DNA from 3 places in the Paenibacillus sp. J22P59 genome. Region 1 is predicted to be linked to each of the others. Evidence: predicted binding sites of a transcription regulator. Region 1 holds the regulator's gene; each other region holds the start of a gene.

Region 1 (7,901 bases):
ACCAACTATCGCTACTACAGCTACAAGGGCAACAGCCAGCCACCTTCGGCCGGACATGATGGACTTACGTTTCTTCGTGATCACTCTCATTAAGCATTCAGCAGCCGATCGAAGCTAGCTGCTGCCTCATAACGAATCTTCTCCTCATCCATGAACGTACATTGGCCGTTATCAACAACCTTGCGTCCATCCACCCATACATGCTTAACATCTCTTCCTGATGCGGAATAGACCAGATGCGACACAATATCCGTCTGTGGATAGAAATGAGGCTGTTCCAGATCAATCGCTATGAAATCTGCCTTCATTCCAACACGAAGCTGACCAATCTGATCCTCCTGCCAAATCGAACGTGCACCATACAATGTCCCCATACGCAATGCTTCCATAGCCGGAACGACTGTCGGATCACCCGATACACCCTTATGAAGAAGAGCAGCAAATTTAATTTCTTTGAATAGGTCTAAATTATTATTGCTCGCCACACTATCCGTTCCTAACGAAACGGTAACTCCGGCACGCAATAGCTCCGGTACGCGCGCAATGCCGCTTGCCAGCTTCAGATTGCTTGCCGGATTATGAGAGACCGCGACCTTGCGTTCAGCAAGCAAAGCAATCTCATCATCTGTTAGATGAACAGCATGTGCAACTAAAGAAGGACGGGAGAAGAATCCAAGCTTATCTAGATGCTCAACAGGGCGGGTTCCATAATCGCGAACATTTTGTTCAACCTCTGCCAATGTCTCAGACATATGCGTATGAAGAGGCAAATCATATTCATGCGCCGCTTGAACAATTTGCTCAATATAAGCTGGAGGGCAAGTATACGGTGCATGTGGCGACAACATCGTCGTAATCCGACCATCTGCCTTGCCATTCCAATCGCGCGCAAAGCTCAGTGCATCCTTCAATTTGGCTTGCTGCTCTTCAGGAGAGCATAGCCCAATAACCCCGCGGGTCAGAGCTCCGCGAATACCCGATTGCTCAACCATTTGCGCAACCTGGTCCATGCGATCATACATATCTACAAAGGCGGTGGTACCTGATTTGAGCATTTCAACAATAGCAAGAGCGCTGCCAGCACGAGTATCTTGATCAACATACTTCGCTTCCATTGGCCACATCTTTTGCTCCAGCCATACCTGCAGGCTTTGGTCATCGGAATATCCGCGCAGCAAAGTCATCGCCGCATGACCATGCGTATTAATCAGGCCTGGCATGAAGGCCAGCTTGCTTCCGTCGATCCGTTCAGCTTCTGTGCTAAGCCCCTCTGGTGCAGCTTCTCCGATATATGTAATTCGATCATCCGTCACAACCAAATGACCACGAAGTGTAGGTTGCTTCTCATCCATCGTTATGAACAGCCCATTCTCAATCCAGATCTGACTCATTGGCTTCATTCCTCTCTCGATTCAAATAATAAGCTAAGCTTAACAATTCCTTCGTAAAGTCAGCATGATGAATGCGAACCTCTTCCGGTACTCTTAGAATAGCCGGCGCAAAGTTAAGTAAGCCTTCAATACCTGCTTCAACGAATTGATTCGCCACATTTTGCGCCTCAAATCCGGGTACTGTAATGATGCCAAGACGTATATTATTTTCTTGTACCGTCTGCTTCAGCGCTTCCATTGGCATGACGACCAGATTGTTGATCATCGTGCCAATCTTGCTGGGATGCACATCAAATACAGCGATGATTTTCATATTGTCATTGGAATATTTATTATAATTGCATAGGGCATGACCCAAATTCCCGGCGCCGACCAGCGCGACATTAATCGTCTGGTCAAGCTTGAGGATTTGCCGAATCTTTTCAATTAAATAAGAAATTTCATACCCTATTCCTTTACGACCGAAATCACCGAAATAAGCCAAGTCCTTTCGTATTTGAGCTGGATTCAGATCAAGCTTAACGCCCAGTTCCTGCGATGAAACGGTCTGTATCTCCCGATGGTGAAGTTCATTCAACACCTGCAGATAAATGGGCAGCCTTCTGACTACAGCTTCGGATATTTTGGCTTGCTTCACCCGATTTCCTCCTCTTCCTTACTTAGCCACTCACGCATTCTTGGTACCATTTGTTCGATATGCATATGCTCAATTTTGGGTCCGGGCAAAGAATACAAGAAATGCTTGCCATAATAGGTCTCAATGACTCTTGTATCATAAATAATGACGATGCCTTTATCCTTCGCCGTACGAACGAGACGGCCAAATCCTTGCTTAAAGCGAATAACTGCCTGCGGTATAGAAAGCTTCATGAATGGATTCTGCTTTTGCTTTTGCAGCAGCTCTGACTTTGCTTCAACCAATGGATGATTAGGCGGCTGGAACGGCAATCTGACGATTGCCAGACAGGTCAGCGCTTCTCCTGGAATGTCTACCCCTTCCCAGAAGCTGCTTGTGCCGAGCAGAACGGTCTCTGGATGCTGCGTAAACCTTCTGGTTAGCTTTGTTCGATTGCCGCTATCGATTCCCTGTCCGAGCACAGTAATGCCCGTAGCCGAAAGTGCCTCCTTCAAAGGATCATACACCTGCTTCAGCATGCGATAAGACGTAAATAGAACGAGCATTCTTCCCTTAGTCTCCACCGCTGCATCCGACAATGAGCTAACCAGCATAGAAATAAATTGCGGGTCTCCGGCTGAGCCTTTCAACGTCGGGAAATTCCGGGGAATAATAACTAATGCTTGCTCTCTATAATTAAATGGGGATGGAAGCTGAACCGTCTTCAACCGATTGCTTGCTTCGAATCCTTCCAAGCCTAGCTGCTCCTCCGCATATTGAAATGATTTCTGTACGGATAAGGTAGCTGAGGTTAGAATAATGCTATCTTTTACATCGAAAAAATATTGCTGAAGCTGTCGGCTCACATCTACAGGCACCGAATAGAGCTGCACCGAGCGATAGCGGTAGGTCAAGCTCGCTTCAATCCACAGTACCTCAGAAGGCTGCTCCATCTTCATAAAGGTGCGAAGATCGTCCTTCACACGCATCAAATCACGTATTGCGCCATTCAAGTCGGTCACTAAGCCTTGAATGGAAGGATCGTCAATTCTTTCCTTAATATCGGCAGCCATTTTCTCTACTGTACGAACTACGCGGTTAAGCTCAGTATGAACATTCGTCTCAATCGTAATGGCATCCTCCCAATTGCCGGGGAGATTATCACTCCTTAGACGATATACCGACTGGCCATTCTCATTCGCCCCGCTTTCAACGGCAGCGCCCACCAAGCTGTAGAACAGCTCGAACAGCTTCTCCCAATGCTCCTTCACATCATTGAAGTGCGGAATAACGGTATCGATAGTCTCCGTCCACGCTTGGACGCGCTCATCATCTTCATTCTGCAGCCTCATTCGAAGTGCGGGCAATAAGCCGGATCGGTTGTCCTTGAATAAACGGCTCGTATTATGTGTCAATGAGAAATAGTTCAATTGCATGCCTAAGTGCTTGCTAGCTACTTCCTCCACATGATGGGCCTCATCAATAATCAAATGATTATAGCTTGGCAGCAGCCGATGATCAGCTTGTACATCTGTGAACAGCATGGAATGATTAGTCACGCATACGTCGGCAATATTGGCCTCATGCTTCGCACGATGATAATAACAACGCTTGAACCACGGGCATTGCCGATTAAGGCAAGAATCCGCATCACTTGCAACAGTCGACCAGAAGTCTGCGCCCTTGTTGCCAAAGTTCAGCTCTTCTTGATCCCCCGTCTCGGTCTCCCCGAGCCATACCACCATTTGGGATGCGGTAATTGCATCTTCAATAGGCGACACAAGGTCTTTCGTATTTATTTTACTTTCAAATTTGCGCAGGCACAAATAATTGCCGCGTCCTTTGAATATCGACGCACGAAACTCAAAGGGAAGAATCTCTTTAAGCAAAGGCAAGTCCCTTTGGCGCAGCTGCTCTTGCAGATTGATCGTATGCGTACTGACGACTATCTTGGTATTGTGCTGGACACCATAATACAAAGAAGGTATTAAATACCCAAGCGACTTGCCTGTTCCAGTGCCTGCCTCTATAAGAAGATGGCGGTCACTGTTAAGCGCATCATATACCTCGTGGAACATCGTCGTTTGTGCCTCACGCGCTTCATAATTCGAGAATTTTTCCATGAAACGCTGCTTGATGCCGTCGAGATAGTTCTCGAAAGACACATCCTGCAACGGTTCTGCTCCCGAATCAGCCCGTGCTGGCTGCTCTTCGTTCCATTCTCCTGCCTTCAATGCAAATTGATTGAAGTAATGGTAGTCATTGTTCTCAAAAACGACTTGCTGTTCCGCTCGCTGAAGCGTAACTCCAAGAAACCAGCTCATATCGCTTCCGTTATCCATAATAAAGGATAGCCGTTGCAGGGTAAGCAACGGCAATTCGCGAAGCTTGCGTACGGAATCGGTGAAAATAAGGGCGGTAGCCATAGCATCACTGTCAGCGCGATGATGCTGCTCATGCTTAATGCCGAACAGCTCGGAGACCACTCCGAGCTGATAAGTTGTAATAGATGGATAAAGAATTCTTAGAAATTCAATCGTATCTAATCGGCGGCCGACAAAGGTATGGTAACCGCATCGGTCTAACGCTTGATTAAGGAATCCTGCATCAAAATTAACGTTGTGCGCAACAAGAATCGCATCATCCAGCAAAGGAATCATTTGCATCAGAACTTCATCCAGCTCAGGCGCATCTGCTACCATTGCCGCATCAATGCCTGTCAGCTGAGTAATAAAAGCAGGAATTTCAACAGTTGGTCTTACAAAAGAATTAAACGTTTGTACGATAGCCAGATTATCGTCGAGAACAACAAGGCCTACCTGTAAAATATCATCATTTACACTATGCCCTGTCGTCTCCAAATCCAATACTGCATATTTCATTTGTTACCGTTCCCCTCACAAGCAGCAAAGTTCGGTACTACCGAAAAATAATGACAATTGCTGCGGCGTTTCTTTACAACATTTCAAGTTGTTAAGCGGGTCCTTGAAGCTAGGGCAGGCCTCATATGCCTTAATGAAGAATTGCTCTGCTCGCTCCATATTCATGTAAACCGCTTGAATGCACCCAAGGGCATTATAGCCTAAAGCACGCCACTTCGGATAGTCCGTTAGAGAAACTAACAGTTGGAAGTGACGCTGGGCTTCACTCCAATTTTGAAGATGCATGTAAGTCATCGCCAAGTACAACCGAGCCAGATTGCATTCCGGAAGACTGCCTACAACGACTTGGAACTGTGAAGCTGCGTTAGAAAACATAAATAATTTATAATACCCTTGGCCTTTTGTAATCAGGTCGGCCATTTCCCAAGATAATTCCATATCGAGCTCTTTGTCATAGATCGGCTTAGTCAAAGGGGCTGCTTCTGGCGGCGGTTGCTGTGAGGCACAAGGCTCCATCGAAGATGAATCCTCCAGCTCCACGAATCCTGTAAATTTCTCTTCAAAATCCATCCATTGCTCGACAACAGAATCACTCATTTTTTTGAGCATCATAATCTGTTCTTCATATTGCTTTTTCTGATCGCCTACTGCATCTGGATATGCTTCAATAATCTCATCGAGCATTTCGTTCATTACGGTAAATAGCTGCTGGAACATATATCGCATCCCGCCTTCACCAAAGAAATGAGGAGTGGTATGCTCATTCTTTGTTAAGGTGGTGCTTTTCATACCCGAGTACCAATGGTTACAGCTTTATCTCACAATATGGTCGCATGTATTTCTTCTGTCAAGCTTGTTAGCGGACGATTATGGCTGTCAAGAATGGTTATAAGCGGCTTATGGGTCCGCGCTTCTTCATTAGACATGGATGCGTAGGAAATAATAATGACTTGATCGCCTGGTTGAACTTGACGAGCAGCAGCGCCATTCAAGCATATAACACCAGAACCGCGCTTCCCGGTAATGACATACGTCTCAAATCTGGCTCCATTATTATTATTTACAATTTGCACTTTTTCGTTTTCCCAAATATCTGCTGCCTCCATCAAATCTTGATCGATGGTAATGCTTCCGACATAATTAAGGTTCGCCTCGGTTACAGTGGCACGGTGCAGCTTAGATTTCATCATCGTTCTATACATGGTATTCCACCTCTTCTGGCACCCATAATTCATTATCAATTAGTCGGGTAGCTCCGAATTTAACAGCTAAAGCCAATATATACGTTCGTGATTGGATTTGAATAGGATCATCTTGCACAGGAAGCGCAAGACTCGGATATTCAAGAAACTCCACGTAATCAATTACCGCCAAGCTTGCCTCTTCAATCTGTCCCTTTACTCTTTGGGTAAGCATTGCAGCCGTCATACCCGGCTCTGCCGCCCATTCTCTTGCCTTCTGAAGGGATTGCGACAATATAACCGCTTGCTGTCTCTGTTCGGCCGTTAAATAGACATTACGCGAGCTCAGAGCAAGTCCATCAGGCTCCCTCACAATAGGACAGGCAACGATAGCTACTGGAAAATTCAAATCATTCGTCATTTGTTGAATGACCGCGACCTGCTGAGCATCCTTCATTCCAAAATAAGCTTTATCCGGTTGAACGATATGGAATAGCTTGCTGACCACCGTTCCGACACCGTCAAAATGACCAGGCCTTGAGGCTCCGCATAATCTGTCTGTCAGCTGCCCAACCAATACGGTCGTAAGCGGCTTGCTAGGATACATCTCCTCTACCGAAGGAATGAATACAATGGCAATGCCATTCTCCTTAGCTTTCTCCAGATCACGTTCTTCATTGCGCGGATAGCTCTCAAAATCCTCATTCGGTCCGAATTGCAGCGGATTAACGAAGATAGACAGCACGGCTGCCTTATTCTCAGACACTGCCTGCCGCATCAGGCTTGCATGGCCTTCATGAAGAAATCCCATCGTTGGGACAAGTCCAATGCTTGCCGACCCTGATAATAAATGTTTGATCTTCCTGAGCTCAGCCTTTAATTCTGCAATCGTTCGACAGACGATCATGATTGGACAAACTCCTCTCTAGAGGGGTTATCCTTCTGATTCGGCTTGGACGTCCCGTACAAATCCTTCACTTCTTCTACAGGAGCTGACGCACCAAATACATGCTCCTCAGCCGGGAAGACTCCTGTCTTCACCTCTGAAACATAGGAACTGATCGCTTCTCGAATGGTTGTACCTACATCCGCATATGTTTTTACGAAACGCTTCTCCATATAAGGCGAAGCATATTGAATCAAGTCGTGATACACCAATACTTGGCCATCGCAAGCACGCCCTGCCCCAATTCCGATAATTGGAATCGACAATTCCTTGCTGATAATCTCGGCGATGGATTCCGTTACAAGCTCAATAACAATCGCGAACGCGCCTGCCGCCTCCAATGCTTTTGCATCCGCAAGCAGTTTCGCCGCATCAGTGTCAACCTTGCCCTGTACCTTGAAACCGCCAAGCTGATGGATGGATTGCGGGGTCAGGCCGATATGGCCCATCACAGGAATTCCTGCTTGTACAAGAGCGGATACGTCCTCTGTTATTTCTGCTCCGCCTTCGAGCTTAACAGCCTGAGCTCCGCCCTCTTGCATAATTCTTGCTGCATTACGTAAAGTCGCCTCGCGTCCAATACCATAAGTCATGAAAGACATATCCGTTACAATCATCGTCTGGTGCGCTGCTCTGGCTACTGCTCTCGTATGGTAGACCATATCATCTAATGTGACGGGTATCGTTGTTTCATAACCCAAGACGACATTGCCAAGTGAATCACCGACAAGAATAATATCAATTCCTGCCTCTTCAGCAAGCTTAGCAGAAGGATAATCATAAGCAGTCAACATCGAGATCGCATTTTTTTCCTGTTTCATTTTTCTCAAAGCAGTTATCGTTAATCGTTTCCTCATTCCTCTTCATCCCCTTTAGTTGATAGTA
Region 2 (7,901 bases), on a different contig from region 1:
ATTTCCTTATCCAACGCTTCAATCTGCCTTTGACGGCCTAGAAGGCTTGCCCCCTTCTTCTGCAGGCTGCCCCCGGTCATCGAACCGCCAGCATTTACAACATCGCCTTCCAATGTAACGACTCTATACCGGTATTGGCACTTGGATGCAATTCTATTCGCTTGCTCTAGCGTCTCCGCCAACAGCACATTGCCTAATAAATTATTAATGATAGCTGCATACTTCGGCTCACATGAGACCAGATCAGCGGCAACCCCTACGAAACCATCCACAGCTGCGGCAAGCCGTTTATCATGCTCTGGCACTTGCCGTCCACGAATGACGTCAAGCGGCAAGAAAGTTGCACGTCCAAGCTGTCTTTGCTTCAAGAAGGCGATCGCTGTGCGTGCTGACTTCTCGTCTTCCATTACGATATGCTGCAATGCTCCACCGAGCGCAGTTTCGACAGCGGTCTCAATACGTTCAGGAACACGTACCAGCTCGGCCACCGCTCCATGGACACCGCCAATTCCGCCAGTAGAACGACGAGACGCTTTCAGCACCTCGCGCACACCTTGCATGAATCCATCCAAGGCATCCTGCATTTCCTTCATCGTATCTCTGCGAGAACGATTGGAGTCCAGCTTCTGCTCCCACTTGCGAATAGCAGTGGAAGCTTCTTCAACGTATTGACCAAGCTCTTTACTTTTCTCTGCTTCATCTATATAGCTTGTACGAGTTGAGGAAATAGTGTCCATAGTAGCTTCAAGTTGCTTCTCCAGCTTGGAACGGCGCTCAGCCAGACGCTTATGCTGCTCTGCCCACTTCGCTTCCTCATCGGTTAACCGTTCCATCCTTCGCTGAACAGCTTCTTGCTGCTGCCCTGCATAACGAATTTCATTGCGCAGCTGTGCCATCGTGCTGAGTACATCAAGCAGCTCGCCCTTCAGAAGCTCCTCTGCATCAACGCCTGCTCCACCGACAACGCCAATCAGATTATTTTCCTCTTCCGCCAGCTTAACTTTAAGGCCCGCCATCTCTACTTCAAGAGCAGCAGCCCGACTGTGGAATTCGGCCTCTTCTTGCGTTAAGGCGGCAATGCGCTCATCCTGTGCCGCAATCGTCTCTTCTAGCTGATGTTTGTTCTGATCGAGGTTCTTCTTCCGTTCCTTCAGAACCTCGCCGTAGCCTTCGCACTTCTCGTACTCTTCACTATACTGAAGCATCGCTTCATGCAGTCGATCAAGCGCATCTTCCAGCTCTCTAAGCATTTGCCGATCCTTTTCCAAATGAGCGTCATGCTTGCTGACAACAGTAGAGAGCTCAAGCTGTTCTTTTTTAAGCCGATCAAGCTTCGTATTTGCCTCTGACCATGAGCTATGTACATTCTCGATATTATGCACGTACATGGATATTTCCTGCGTCTTGAGCTGTTCTCTAAGCTGCTTATAATGAATAGCCTTCTCCGACTGCTCGCGCAGCGGTATAACCTGATCCTCCAGCTCTGTCACCAGGTCATGAATCCGAAGCAAATTCTGCTCGGTATCCTCCAGCTTCTTCTGTGCCTCACGTTTGCGGGATTTATATTTCACGATACCCGAGGCCTCTTCGAAAATGCCCCTGCGATCCTCAGACCGGGTGCTTAGAATTTCTTCAATTCTACCCTGTCCGATAATCGAGTAGGCTTCTTTCCCGATACCCGTATCCATGAACAGCTCGGTTATATCCTTCAGCCGGCATGGCTGCTTATTAATCATATATTCGCTATCTCCGCTGCGATGGACGCGGCGGGTTACGGTAACTTCGTTATACTCTAATGGAAGAGCTCCATCCTCATTATTAAGCGTAAGTGATACTTCACCATAATTGACAGCCTTACGTGCATCGCTGCCTGCAAAAATAATATCTTCCATCTTACCGCCACGCAGGCTCTTTGCGCTTTGCTCGCCAAGCACCCACCTGATGCCATCCGAAATATTGCTCTTACCGCTGCCGTTCGGCCCGACAACTGCGGTAATGCCGGTAACGAATTCCATTTCCGTTTTGTCGGCAAATGATTTAAAACCTGATAATTCTATCCGCTTCAGGAACATAGTCTGGCTTTCACCTCATCGTACATTGTAGCACATCTTAAACGACCCGTTAACTATGTTGACAATATAGGTGGTATCCTGTCAATGAAAGCGTTATACTAATTCATGTGAGAGTAAAAACTTGATGCAAGCGAGGAGGTTAATAATAAAGGAGTCGTATACAAATGAAATGGTATAGAGAAAACAAGTGGGTCGCAGCAGTTATCACGGTAATTCGGTTGTATTTGGGATGGCAATGGCTAACGTCAGGTATCGGCAAACTAACAGATGGCTTTGATGCTTCTGGCTTTATTGGAAATGCTATTAAAAATCCAATCGTCGACAGAACCACACAGGAGCTTGTCTATCCGAATTTTCATGCGTTTTTGGAAAACTTTGCTTTGCCGAATATTGGGCTGTTCAATCTAATCGTCCCATTCGGTGAGCTGTTGGTCGGTGCTGGATTAATTGTAGGCCTCTTCACAACTACAGCTGCATTTTTCGGAATGTTGATGAACTTTACGTTCATGTTCGCAGGATCTGTAAGCAAGAACCCTTGGTTTCTGCTCATCGCTTTTGTTATTTTTGTTGCGGGTTCCAATGCTGGACGCTTCGGTCTGGACCGTTTCGTCAGTCCAATCATTAGCAAAAAGTTTGACAGCCTGCGTCAGCGCAAGAACACAGCTTCTACATCAGGTGAAGCAGTCAGACAAGCTTAACGGGACCTCCCGATGGCACAGAAAATTCAAGCAGGCTTATTTCTAGCCTGCTTTTCAATAAATTTTAATAATGCATGTTGATTTTAATGACTTTTGTCGAAATAGTAATAATTATGTCGTAACTATCTCTTGTTTTGTGAAAAATATCACATTAAATCTAGTTCTACAGGCGTATGCTTAGAACAAGACAACACAAGACAAGAGATAAGGAGTCGATCAAGATGATGAAATGGTGGAGAGAGAACAAATGGGCTGCTGGGATTGTTACCGTCATTCGAGTTTTTCTAGGGTGGCAATGGATAACAGTCGGGTATCACAAATTAACCGATGGATTCGATGCAGCTGGTTACTTGGGCAATGCCGTAACGAATCCCGTGATGGACAAAGCAACACAACAACCGCTATACCCAACGTTTACTACATTTTTGGAAAATTTCGCATTGCCTAATACGAATATAATTAATTTTGTTATACCACTAGGTGAATTTTTAGTTGGTCTCGGCCTGATCCTTGGAGCCTTAACTACAGCTGCTGCATTCTTTGGCGGATTGATGAATTTCATGTTCTTATTCGCTGGAACGATCAGCACTAACCCTTGGCTATTGCTTCTCGGCCTCATCGTATTTGTCGCAGGAGCTAACGGTGGGCGCTTCGGTCTCGGTTACTTCATCACCCCTATGCTGCACAAATATTATGAGCAATTCCGCAAACGCGGGAGAGCAGCAGGTAATATTCCTGGGAAGCAAGCTTAGTATATATAAAAGAGCAGCGTCCAGTAAGTGGACGATGCTCTTTTTTGCATTGGATGCTGCTTAATTCTATCCCTCAACAGTCCGCTCAACCCCAACACCCAACACCCAACAGAACGCGTTTAACGGAACCTTGATCCGCTATTCACAACTTTGAGGTTCAAAGAGATAGAATAGCGGAATTCCATTCCTCTATTCTTAATAATTTGAAGAAAAAGCAGAAAATCCTCCAAATACCGGAACCGAGATCCGTTACTTTCATCTGAAGTCGGTCACCAGCAAAAATAACGGAACACCGTGCCGTTCCTTAAAGTACAATGAACAATATTCGGACGAAACAACCCCACTGAGAAAAACTCATCCCTACTTCTTCAACGTCCTACAATGGCCGAAATAATCCCAACTACTAAGTGGAACCAATTCCCGCAAGGTCAGTCTCAGTTCGGAAAATTGCAGGCGATAGCATGCTTTCATGGAATTCAATTGTCGACAGTCTAAGCCTCGTCCAACAATCAGGTTATATTTAGGATATAGTAATAATAAAAAAGAAGAAGCCGGATAACCGGCTTCTTCTTCTCTATTCTTGCGATAGTGATTGCCATGCTTCTGCAGCGGCACGCTGCTCCGCTTCCTTCTTCGTGCGGCCATTACCGCTTCCGAAGGCCGAATCACCGATATAGACGGCTACGACGAACTCTCGATCATGAGCTGGACCGCGTTCTTCCGTAATACGATATTCGACAGCACCAAGACCATTATGCTGGGCCCGTTCTTGCAGCTTGGACTTGAAATCCTTCACTAGCAAGCCATAATCATTCGATTCAATATAAGGAAACATATAAGTTTCAAGGAAGACGCGCGTCCGTTCTATGCCGGCATCCAAATAAATGGCTCCGACGAACGCTTCGAATAAATCGGCGAGCAGTGCTGGTCTCTGACGTCCTCCCAATTGCTCCTCGCCACGTCCAAGCTGAACATGAGAGCCTAGATCGAGACGTTCAGCGAATTGCGCAAGCGAAGGCTCACAGACAACGGATGCTCGCATCCGAGTAAGCTCGCCTTCCGGGCGCCTTGGGTAAGAAGTGAACAAATATTCCGAAACAAGCAGTTGGAGTACGGCATCGCCAAGGAACTCCAAACGTTCGTTATGTTCAATAGTGCCATGCTTATGCTCATTCACATATGACGTATGAGTAAATGCTTGCTTCAGCAGTTTGGGTTGTTTAAAACGGAGCTGCACACGGGTCTGCAGCTCGTTAAACGAATCACGCCTCATAAACTTTCATCACGATCGTAGCGTTGTGACCGCCGAAGCCGAATGAGTTAGACAACGCTGTTTTCACTTCCGCTTTACGCGGTGTATTAGGAACATAATCCAGATCACATTCTGGATCTTGATTCTCAAGATTAATCGTTGGCGCAATAATGCCATTCTGCAGCGTCAACCCAAGAATAACTGCTTCAACGCCGCCAGCAGCACCGAGTAGGTGGCCCGTCATTGATTTGGTAGAGCTGACTGCCACTTTGTAAGCGTGGTCGCCAAAGGCTTTCTTAATCGCCTTCGTCTCAGAACGGTCACCAACTGAGGTCGATGTGCCGTGAGCATTGATATAATCAATAGCCTCCGGTTCGATTCCTGCGTCCTTCAGTGCTTTGACCATGCAGCGAGCTGCGCCGTCTGGATCAGGCTCTGTCATATGATGAGCGTCACCGCTCATACCGTAGCCGATAATCTCAGCATAAATATGTGCCCCGCGCTTTTGTGCATGCTCAAGGGATTCCAAGATCAGCACACCCGCGCCTTCACCCATAACGAAACCATCGCGATCTGTATCGAATGGACGGCTTGCTTTGGCAGGATCATCATTGCGTGTTGACATGGCCCGCATAGCACAGAATCCAGCTAGACCGGTTGGTCGAATCGTTGCTTCTGCACCGCCGCATATCATAACGTCTGCATCGCCGCGCTGAATGATTTTGAAAGAATCTCCGATGGAATGCGTTCCCGTCGCACAAGCAGTTACAGCTGCAGTGTTAGGGCCCTTGGCACCCGTCAGCATCGATACTTGTCCGGAAGCCATGTTAGCGATCATCATTGGAATGAAGAATGGACTAACGCGTTTCGGACCTTTCTCAAGCAGAATATTATGCTGATCTTCCCAAGTACCTAGACCGCCAATACCAGAGCCGACAATTACGCCAATACGCTCCGGATCAACGTTCTCTCCGATAAGGATGCCCGAATCCTTCACTGCAGATTGACTAGCAACTGCGGCGAATTGAACGTAGCGATCCATACGGCGCGCTTCTTTCTTGTCCAGGTTATAATCTTCAGGATTGAAATTTTTGATCTCGGCAGCAATCTGCGTTGGGTATTCGCTTACGTCAAAAGCCTCAATTAATGAAACGCCCGACTTTCCTTCCAGCAAATTAGCCCAGAATTGCTCCACTTCGGAGCCTAACGAGGTCATGACCCCCATGCCAGTTACGACTACTCTCTGTTTCATTTGACTCACCTCTATTGACTGCAAATTAAATGCGTACTTGCATCATTTCTCTCTATATATAAAAAAGCCGTTCAGCTCAGTTCATCACGTCATAATGGAAATGTTCATCACATGGAGAGAAGTCCCGTTTGTGACAACGGGACCCTTCCTCTTTACGTATGAGATTGTATGTATTTGACTACTTCTCCCACAGTGGTGATGGTCTCTGCATCTTCATCAGAGATTTCCATATCAAACTCGTCTTCCAACTCCATGACCAATTCAACGACATCAAGAGAGTCAGCGCCGAGGTCATCCTTAAAGGAGGCTTCCAATGTGACTTCATTTTCGCTCACGCCAAGTCTGTCGACGACGATACGTGTTACACGTTCTACTACTTCGGACATCCGGTTCACCTCCTCTTTGGTATTATACGAGAATTACAGACAAAATGCCAGACGTAACCGTTTTAAAAACATCTTGCCCGCGCTGGCAGCAACCTTACATATACATGCCACCGTCTACATGAACGGTCTGACCCGTCATATAGGCAGCCTCATCTGATGCCAGGAAACGAACCGCAGCAGCGATATCCTCTGGGTTACCGAGACGAGCAAGCGGAATCTGGCCCGATAAGGAAGCCTTCATTTCATCAGGCAATTTATCGGTCATCTCCGTTTGTATGAATCCAGGCGCAACACAGTTCACCGTAATGCCACGGGACGCCAGTTCCTTAGCACTTGCCTTGGTCAAGCCAATGACCCCTGCCTTAGCAGCGACATAGTTAGCTTGTCCAGGGTTACCGAGTACACCGACAACAGATGAAATATTAATGATACGTCCAGAGCGCTGCTTCATCATCGAACGAGTTACCGCTTTGATTCCGTTGAAGACACCCTTCAGGTTCGTCTCAATAACTTGATCGAATTCTTCTTCTTTCATACGCATAATTAGATTATCTCTTGTAATACCTGCATTATTCACCAAAATATCAAGGGAACCGAATTGTTCGATAACGCTCTTAACCATCGTCTCGAATTCGTCCACTTTGCCTACATTGGCTTGCAAGATAATCGCACGACGCCCAAGTGCTTCAACAGCTTGCGCCGTCTCCGCAGCAGCAGCCTCACTGCCAGAGTAATTTATCGCTACGTCTGCACCTGCTTCCGCTAGGGCAATAGCAATCGCTCGCCCAATACCGCGCGAAGCACCTGTAACAAGCGCCTTCTTTCCTTCAAGACTGGCAAACATGTTATCCCTCCTTATCAAAGTAGAGCCACTTGCGAAGCTTACAACTTCTAGCCCGCTTACAGAGCTTCAATTGCAGCGATGCTGTTTACCGAAACAATGCGCACAGTTTTATCGATTTTTTTCACCAAGCCAGCAAGTACTGTGCCTGATCCAATCTCGACAAATGTATCTACGCCCTGTTCGATTAAATAAAGGATACTATCCTCCCATAGAACCGGAGAATAGACTTGCTCTACAAGCAGTTCTCTTATCACTGATGCTTCAGAAACCGACTTCGCCGTCACATTCGCCACAACAGGAACAGCAGCTTCTTGCATGGTGACTGTCGCCAGTACATCAGCAAGCTTAAGTGCCGCAGGCTTCATTAAAGAAGAGTGGAATGGCCCGCTGACTTCAAGCGGGATAACCCGTTTGGCTCCTGCTGCTTCTTTGCCGCGCTCAACAACGGCTTGTACGCCCGCTGCTGTTCCAGAGACAACGATTTGGCCTGGGCAGTTCACGTTCGCAAGCTCGACCGCGTTGCCTTCTGCTGAGATCGCAGCACACAGCTCAGCAAGCACGCTGCGCTCTGCGCCGAGGACAGCGGCCATAGCACCTTGTCCGCTTGGCACAGCCTGCTCCATAAATTCACCACGCGCTCGAACC
Region 3 (7,901 bases), on a different contig from region 1:
CCATCATCCTCAATAATCTGCTGAATTTCGGATTCACCGAGACTGATCAGGGTTTGACTAACACGCTCTTGCGAACATTTGCATTGGAAACGCAGATCCATCGTATCGTGAATCTGTAAGTCATCCCCTACTAGCCAGCGTAATATTTCATCCGGCGTCTCTCCTTGATCAAGAAGAGCCGTAATATGCGGCATTCTGCCTATCGCATTCTCCAATCGGGTAATCTCCTCATCGGTCAAGCCCGGCAGCAGCTGTACGAGGAACCCGCCTGCATGTATAACACTTCCATCTGTATCCACTAATACACCAAGCCCAACCGCTGAAGGCGTCTGCTCCGACACTGCGAAGTAATACGTGAAATCTTCGGCGAGCTCACCCGAAATGAGCGGCACACTGCCGCGATAAGGTTCCTTCAAGCCCAAATCTTTGACGATGTGAAGATGACCGGTGGTCCCTACTCCACCTGCTACATCTATTTTGCCGTCCGCATTGCTCGGCAGAAGCACGTCAGGGTTGTCTGCATATGCACGAACTTCACCGTGAGCATTCGCATCAACCACGATCTGGCCTATAGGCCCATCGCCTTTGACCTGAACGGTCAGCTTCTCCTCACCCTTGAGCATAGCACCCATTATGGCTCCTGCTGTCGCTGCTCTTCCCATTGCAGCAGTTGCTGTAGGCATCGCCTGATGTCTGCGCTGAAGCTCCGATACAAGCTTGGTCGTACGAGCAGCAAAGACGCGAATCTTGCCGCCCCATGCTGTACCTCTTACGAGAATATCATTGTACTCTTCTTCCATCTTTATCCCTCCTGATTCCGTTCGAATATGATCCGCAATCCCTCCAAAGTCAGGAGTGGATCAACTTCCTCTATCGTTTCCGATTCCGCGCTGATTAACTCAGCAAGCCCGCCTGTTGCAATTACGCGAGGCGATACGCCGAATTCTTTTTTTATTCTCTGAACAATGCCATCTACCTGGCCCGCATAACCAAAAATAATTCCCGCTTGCATAGAAGTAACAGGATTGCGCCCTATTACACTGCGAGGGCGGACGAGCTCAATACGAGGCAGCTTGGCTGCACGCTGATACAAGGCCTCTGTTGAAATTCCAATGCCCGGAACAATAGCCCCACCTAGGTAGCTGCCTGATGCATCAATGTAATCGAATGTTGTTGCTGTACCGAAATCCACTACGATTAACGGTGTTCCGTACTTCTCAATTCCCGCAACCGAATTGACGATACGATCGGCTCCGACTTCACGGGGATTCTCGTAACGAATATTCAGGCCAGTCTTAATTCCTGGTCCCACAATGATCGGAGTCTTCCGCAAATATTTCAAGCATAATTGCTCAAGCGTACGCATAAGCGGCGGTACTACCGAGGAGATGATCACGCCATCTACTTGATCCATCGTTATGCCCGCATAGTGAAATAAGTTATGAATATTAATTCCATATTCATCAACCGTTGCAGAACGATTCGTACTGAGCCGCCAATGATGCTGCAGCTCCTTACCAATATAGACGCCCAATACAATGTTTGTGTTGCCAACATCGATGACTAATATCACAGAAGAGACCCACCCTTCTTCGCATTTAGATCCAAGCTAATATCAAGTGCGTTAAAGGAATAGGTTAAGCCCCCAACAGATATAACATCCACTCCGCATTCAGCAATTGCCCGAACTGTATCCAGTCTTACATTTCCTGAAGCTTCTATAATAACATGAGGTGACTGTTCCTTGATGTGCTTAACCGCTTCTTTCATCAGGGAAGTCGACATGTTGTCGAGCATAATAATATCGGCGCCATAAGCTAGAGCTTCGTTAATCTGCTCCATGGATTCTGTCTCTACCTCAATCTTCATCGTATGGGGAATAGCTGCGCGAGAAGCTTCAATTGCTGCACGAATCCCGCCTGCACCTTTTATGTGGTTGTCCTTAATCATAACAGCATCATATAAGCCGAAGCGATGATTTGCTCCGCCGCCTACACGAACTGCATATTTCTCCAGCTGTCGATGTCCGGGTGTTGTCTTGCGCGTGTCTACCAAACGAACATGCAATCCTTCAAGCGCCGTTACAAATTCATTGGTTTTTGTAGCAATTCCTGATAAGCGCTGCATGATATTCAGTGCTAGCCGCTCTCCCGTTAGTATACGATGTGTATTGCCTTCTACAACCGCAAGCACCGTTCCCTTTTCCGCATAGTCGCCGTCTTTCACTTGGGCGTGGAATGCCAGAGTAGGATCTACAAGCTCAAAGACTAGCTGAGCAACAGGCAATCCTGCGATAACACCGCTCTCCTTGAGATGAATAACTGCCTTTGCTTGCGAGTTCGCCGGGATCGTTGTCGCTGTCGTTATATCGCCGCTACCGATATCCTCTGCCAGCCATCCGCGTATTTGCTCACGCAGTGCATGATTATATCCATCAAACGTCGTCTCATACATTTGCTAATCGCTCCTCTGTCATTCCTTCTAGACGATGCTGCACCGTATGCTTGCGCCACATCTTGTCATCACGTTCGGGGAAATCTTCCCTGTAGTGGGCACCACGGCTCTCCTCGCGGGAAAGTGCGGATTCAGTCGTTAACATTGCACATATAAGCAGATTGGCAAATTCGTATTCTTCCCGCTTCGTTAAGACAGACTGGAAGATCGGCAATTGCCGCTTCAATTCTTCAAGACCTTGCTCTAAGCCTGCTGCGTTGCGTCGCAATCCTGCATATCTTACCATAATCTTTTGCAGCTTCAGACGTTTCTCAACGACAGCCTGCATGGGAGGATTGCTGCGAAGCTGCTCTGTGCGAATAGATGGCCTAACATCAAGCTTAGGCAGCTGTTGAATACGATCAACAATTCTTCTACCGAATACGACGGCCTCAGACAAGGAGTTGCTCGCCAGCCGATTAGCGCCATGAACACCTGTTGAAGATACTTCGCCGCATGCGAACAGTCTTCTTATATTGGTTTCCCCGTTTAGATCGGTTTTGACTCCACCCATCATATAATGAGCTGCTGGAGCGACTGGAATCCAGTCCGATGTCAGATCAAGGCCAAACTGCAAGCAAAATTCATAAATATTCGGAAAACGGTGCTTGACCATTTCCTCGGATTCACTTGTAACATCGATATAGACAAATGTCGATTTGGTCTCTTCCATCTCACTTACAATAGCGCGTGCTACAACATCACGCGGTGCCAGCTCTAGCTGATGATGGTAGCGCTCCATGAAGCGTTCGCCTTTAATGTTGCGCAGAACAGCTCCCTCACCTCGAACGGCCTCCGAAATCAAGAAGCGCGGTGCTCCCGGATAGCAGAGTGAGGTCGGATGGAATTGTATGAACTCCACATCCTGTATATACGCCCCTGCTCGGTATGCCATCGCAATACCGTCACCAGTTGCCACATCAGGATTCGTAGTGTAACGATACAACTGGCCTGCTCCACCCGAGCATAGAATCGTTGCTTTACCGCGAACGAATACGCGATGCCCATCCTGTGCCTGAACAACGGCACCGCAGCATTCTCCGTCTTGTGTAACAAGATCAATGACAAAATGCTCGTCCCATACTTCAATATTAGAGTCAGAGGTTGCCTTCTTCGAAAGTGCGCGAACGATCTCATAGCCGGTTGCATCGCCATTCGCATGTAGAATGCGGCGTTGGCTATGCGCGCCTTCCTTGGTTAGAGCAAATTCCCCATTTTCTCGGTCAAATTGCGTACCCATCTGTATAAGATGCTCCACACCTGCCGGCCCTTCGTGAACGAGTATATTAACTGCATCATCCAAGCAAAGGCCAGCTCCCGCTATAAGGGTATCTTCCAAGTGGTAGGCAGGAGAATCTTCATCCGAAATAACAGCGGCTATGCCGCCTTGGGCGTAGCGGGTGTTACTGTCAAGCAACGATTTCTTAGTAATCATAAGAACAGATTGATTATCGTTGCTTGCCCTTAATGAGGTAAAAAGACCGGCTATGCCGGCCCCAATAACAATCACATCTTTATCGATTACTGGAAGATCCTCCAGGTTAATATCTACAAGGTATCTAGGAATCATAATTCAGGCGCCTCCAGGCATAGGAGTAGCGCATGCTGCTCCTATTTCACGAGTAACATGCGCTCCAAGGACAAGCGTGCTTGATCTGCCACATGTGGCGGAACATAAATTTGCGGCTGCATCGTTTCTAGGCATTTGACCAGCTTCTTCAAATTGTTCACCTTCATGTTAGGGCAAACCAAATATTTGGATGCAAAGTGGAAGGATTTGTTCGGACTGTCTAGACGAAGCTGATAACCCGTTCCATCTTCTGTACCAACAATAAACTCCTGGCACTCCGACTCCTTGCAATATTTGATAATAGCCGTTGTACTGCCTACGAAATCGCCTAACTCAACAACATCAGGACGGCATTCAGGATGAACGACGAACTGTGCGTTCGGGTACTTGGCTTTCATCTCTTCAACATCTTTGACTGTCAGCATATCATGGGTATTGCAATACCCTTCCCAGATAATCATCTTCTTGTCTGTATTCTGTTGAACATAATGACCCAAATTTTTATCTGGAACCCAGATTACCTCGTCGCCCTCTACTGAATTGACTACATTCAGAGCATTAGCAGAGGTACAGCAAATATCCGTCTCTGCTTTGATCTCAGCAGATGAATTAATATAAGTAACGACTGTAGCATTTGGATGCTGTGCTTTGAGCTTCCGCAGTCCATCTACATTCACCATATCTGCCATTGGGCAGCCAGCACGCTCGTCGGGTATGATCACTGTTTTGTTAGGGGCCAGAATCTTAGCGCTCTCTCCCATGAAGTGAACCCCGCAAAAAACGATAACGTCCGCATCGGTTTGTGCAGCCTTTTGTGCGAGCAGGAATGAATCCCCGCGGAAATCAGCAACCTCTTGAATTTCGTCGCGTTGATAATAATGAGCCAGAATGATAGCATTACGCTCTTTCTTCAGCTGCATTAGCCGTTCACGCAGCTCACGGTTTTGTTCCGCCTTGCGTTCCAGTGCCAGTGCTTCCACAGTAAATCCTCTCCTCTGATGAGCGATGGGATTACTAACTCCCATTCCGATTAGGGCATTGCCAACTTTGTGAATTGATGCACAAAGTTAGTAAGTCAATTGCCTTGTGATTTAATTTATAGACATATTTTCTTTGATAAGCTTAAATTTACTCCAGGCAGGGGGCGCTGTCAATCTATTACGAGTCATTCTATAGCATTTAAGCTGACTTTTTTTATAATCAGCTTGATCCCTTTCTTATTAGAAAGAAAAACAGCTATTCCCCTTGCATGCTGGACTAGCTGCAAGTTAGGAATAGCTGTTTATTGTAGGATTGGATTATGATCCTTTATTCGGATCCTCTTCATCCGTTGGTTTGTCGAGATTAGGAATCGTTGGTGCTGCAGTATCATCTGCATCACGGGATTGAATACGAACCTTCACGTCGCCAATCTCATCGATAATAGGTTCAGAAGTAGACTCGGAAGCTCCGCTTTCATTAGTCGTACCTTCTCCGCCTGTAAGTGAGCCTGTATCAATAAGTCGTTGAATTTGATCCATCTCAAGCGTTTCTTCAGATAGCAAGGTTTGTGCAATCAAATGTACTTCCTTGCTCTTCTCGCTGAGAAGCTGCTTCGCACGCGCATAACATTCATTAATTAGGCGCTGCATTTCCTGATCAATTTCGTAAGCGATGGCATCGGAATAGTTCTGCTCGTGACCTAGATCGCGACCAAGGAATACTTGCCCTTGAGTCTGACCGAACTGCATTGGTCCAAGCTTGTCACTCATACCATATTCCATAATCATGCTACGGATAATGCCAGTTGCTTGCTTAAAGTCACTGTATGCGCCCGTTCCGATTTCACCAATGAATAGCTCTTCAGCTACCCGTCCGCCGAGCAAGCCCGTTACTTTATCAAGCAGCTCTTGCTTGGTTACCAGCATACGGTCTTCTTTCGGAAGCATAATAACGTATCCTCCAGCACGACCGCGCGGTATAATCGTTACTTTATGCACTTTATCTGCGTTCTCAAGGAAGTAACCAACAATCGTATGTCCCGCCTCATGATAAGCAACGATCCGTTTCTCGCGATCACTGATGACACGGCTCTTCTTCTCCGTACCAACGATTACGCGGTCAATAGCCTCGTCAACTTCTTTCATGGCGATATCCTTCTTATTGCGGCGTGCTGCAAGAAGCGCTGCTTCATTCAGCAGGTTCTCCAGATCCGCACCGGTGAAGCCAGTTGTACGCTTCGCAATGATATCGAGCTTAACGTCTTTTTCGAGCGGCTTGTTGCGAGCATGTACTTTCAGTACAGCTTCACGGCCTTTTACATCTGGACGATCAACCGTAATTTGACGGTCAAAACGGCCTGGACGGAGCAAAGCCGGATCCAGAATATCTGGACGGTTCGTTGCCGCTACCATGATGATGCCTTCGTTCGCACCGAAGCCATCCATCTCGACGAGCAACTGATTGAGCGTTTGCTCGCGCTCATCATGTCCGCCGCCTAGTCCAGCACCACGCTGACGACCAACAGCATCAATCTCATCAATGAAGATAATACATGGAGCATTTTTCTTCGCATTCTCGAACAAGTCCCGTACACGGGATGCGCCGACACCGACGAACATCTCAACAAAGTCGGAACCGGAGATGCTGAAGAATGGAACACCAGCTTCGCCTGCAACAGCACGAGCCAGCAAGGTTTTACCAGTACCTGGAGGTCCTACAAGCAATACGCCTTTAGGAATACGTGCTCCAACCAGGTTGAATTTGCGTGGGTCCTTCAAGAAATCGACGACTTCGATAAGCTCTTGCTTCTCTTCGTCAGCACCCGCAACATCCTCGAACGTGATGCGCTTCTTCTCTTCGTTGTACAGCTTTGCACGGCTTTTGCCAAAGTTCATCACTTTGCCGCCGCCACCCTGTGCTTGATTCATCAGGAAGAAGAAAAGAACAAATATAATCACAAACGGAATGATGGAAGTAAGGAACGTGAGCCAAATGCTCGGTGTATCCATCGGTTTATAATTTAGCTTAAAACCTTTTTCCTCTTCGGCACCAATCAGTACTTCACCGAATTCCAGACCTGCGCGAGCTGTGAACTTAAGTTCCTCACTCTTCGCATCTGCAAGCGGCTTTATTAATTTACCAGAGATAAAATAAGTCTGACCGTCATACTTAACGGTTAGCTCCTCAACGTTACTCTCGCTAATCGCTGTGCGAAGCTGATCATATCGCAATTCGACGGTAGTATCATTTTGGTTGCTGATAAACTGAATGATCCCAACGGTTACCAAAAAGATGATCAAATAAAACGCTGTATTACGCATGATCCGATTCATCCCCTACCTCCTCTCAAGACGCTTCTAATATTTTAACATAGCATGACTTTCCATCTCAATAGACCTTCAACCTGAGGGGGAAGTATGCAGGTAAAACGCGTGTTCATCGAGCTATTTGGTGTAGACTTCCGGTTTCAATATGCCAATAAACGGAAGATTGCGGTAGTTCTCAGCATAATCAAGACCATAACCGACGACGAATTCGTCAGGCAGCGTGAAGCCTGTATAATCCGCCTCCAGATCTACAGAACGACGAGCAGGCTTATCAAACAAGGTAGCCACTGTTACAGACTTGGCATTGCGACGTTCCAATACATCAATTAAGTAACTGAGCGTCAAGCCGCTGTCGATGATATCCTCAACGATAAGTACGTCACGCCCCTCAACCGTTGCATCCAAATCTTTGATAATCTTCACAACCCCGGAGGATTTAGTCGATTGGCCATAGCTCGATACCGCCATAAAGTCAATTTCAAGCGGGATCGTCATTTCCTTAACCAGATCAGACATGAAAATAAATGCGC

What was found. The regulator Rex, encoded in region 1, represses fermentation and respiration genes when NADH is low (regulators of the CRP and FNR family bind a similar motif). The targets are predictions, from matches to a motif close to TTGTGAAATATTTCACAA.
Region 2: a site for Rex is predicted at 2,905-2,922, ahead of AC50YO_RS00120 (DoxX family membrane protein). Genes of this name have one in related genera too.
Region 3: a site for Rex is predicted at 5,111-5,128, ahead of nadA (quinolinate synthase NadA). Genes of this name have one in related genera too.

What each region holds. Positions count from the first base shown of each region.
Region 1 is NZ_JBXENX010000005.1:315,300-323,200, reverse strand. It holds gene AC50YO_RS11175 (cell wall elongation regulator TseB-like domain-containing protein) at 1-84, opposite strand, end outside; gene AC50YO_RS11170 (amidohydrolase) at 90-1,391, opposite strand; gene AC50YO_RS11165 (redox-sensing transcriptional repressor Rex) at 1,372-2,028, opposite strand; gene dinG (ATP-dependent DNA helicase DinG) at 2,025-4,889, opposite strand; gene AC50YO_RS11155 (tetratricopeptide repeat protein) at 4,905-5,678, opposite strand; gene panD (aspartate 1-decarboxylase) at 5,708-6,091, opposite strand; gene panC (pantoate--beta-alanine ligase) at 6,084-6,977, opposite strand; gene panB (3-methyl-2-oxobutanoate hydroxymethyltransferase) at 6,974-7,873, opposite strand.
Region 2 is NZ_JBXENX010000001.1:12,738-20,638, reverse strand. It holds gene smc (chromosome segregation protein SMC) at 1-2,072, opposite strand, end outside; gene AC50YO_RS00125 (DoxX family protein) at 2,237-2,770, shown strand; gene AC50YO_RS00120 (DoxX family membrane protein) at 2,992-3,522, shown strand; gene rnc (ribonuclease III) at 4,097-4,795, opposite strand; gene fabF (beta-ketoacyl-ACP synthase II) at 4,785-6,026, opposite strand; gene acpP (acyl carrier protein) at 6,179-6,412, opposite strand; gene fabG (3-oxoacyl-[acyl-carrier-protein] reductase) at 6,507-7,256, opposite strand; gene fabD (ACP S-malonyltransferase) at 7,313-7,901, opposite strand, start outside.
Region 3 is NZ_JBXENX010000019.1:16,533-24,433, forward strand. It holds gene hslO (Hsp33 family molecular chaperone HslO) at 1-800, opposite strand, end outside; gene AC50YO_RS23605 (type III pantothenate kinase) at 803-1,573, opposite strand; gene nadC (carboxylating nicotinate-nucleotide diphosphorylase) at 1,570-2,454, opposite strand; gene nadB (L-aspartate oxidase) at 2,447-4,063, opposite strand; gene nadA (quinolinate synthase NadA) at 4,105-5,043, opposite strand; gene ftsH (ATP-dependent zinc metalloprotease FtsH) at 5,362-7,377, opposite strand; gene hpt (hypoxanthine phosphoribosyltransferase) at 7,489-7,901, opposite strand, start outside.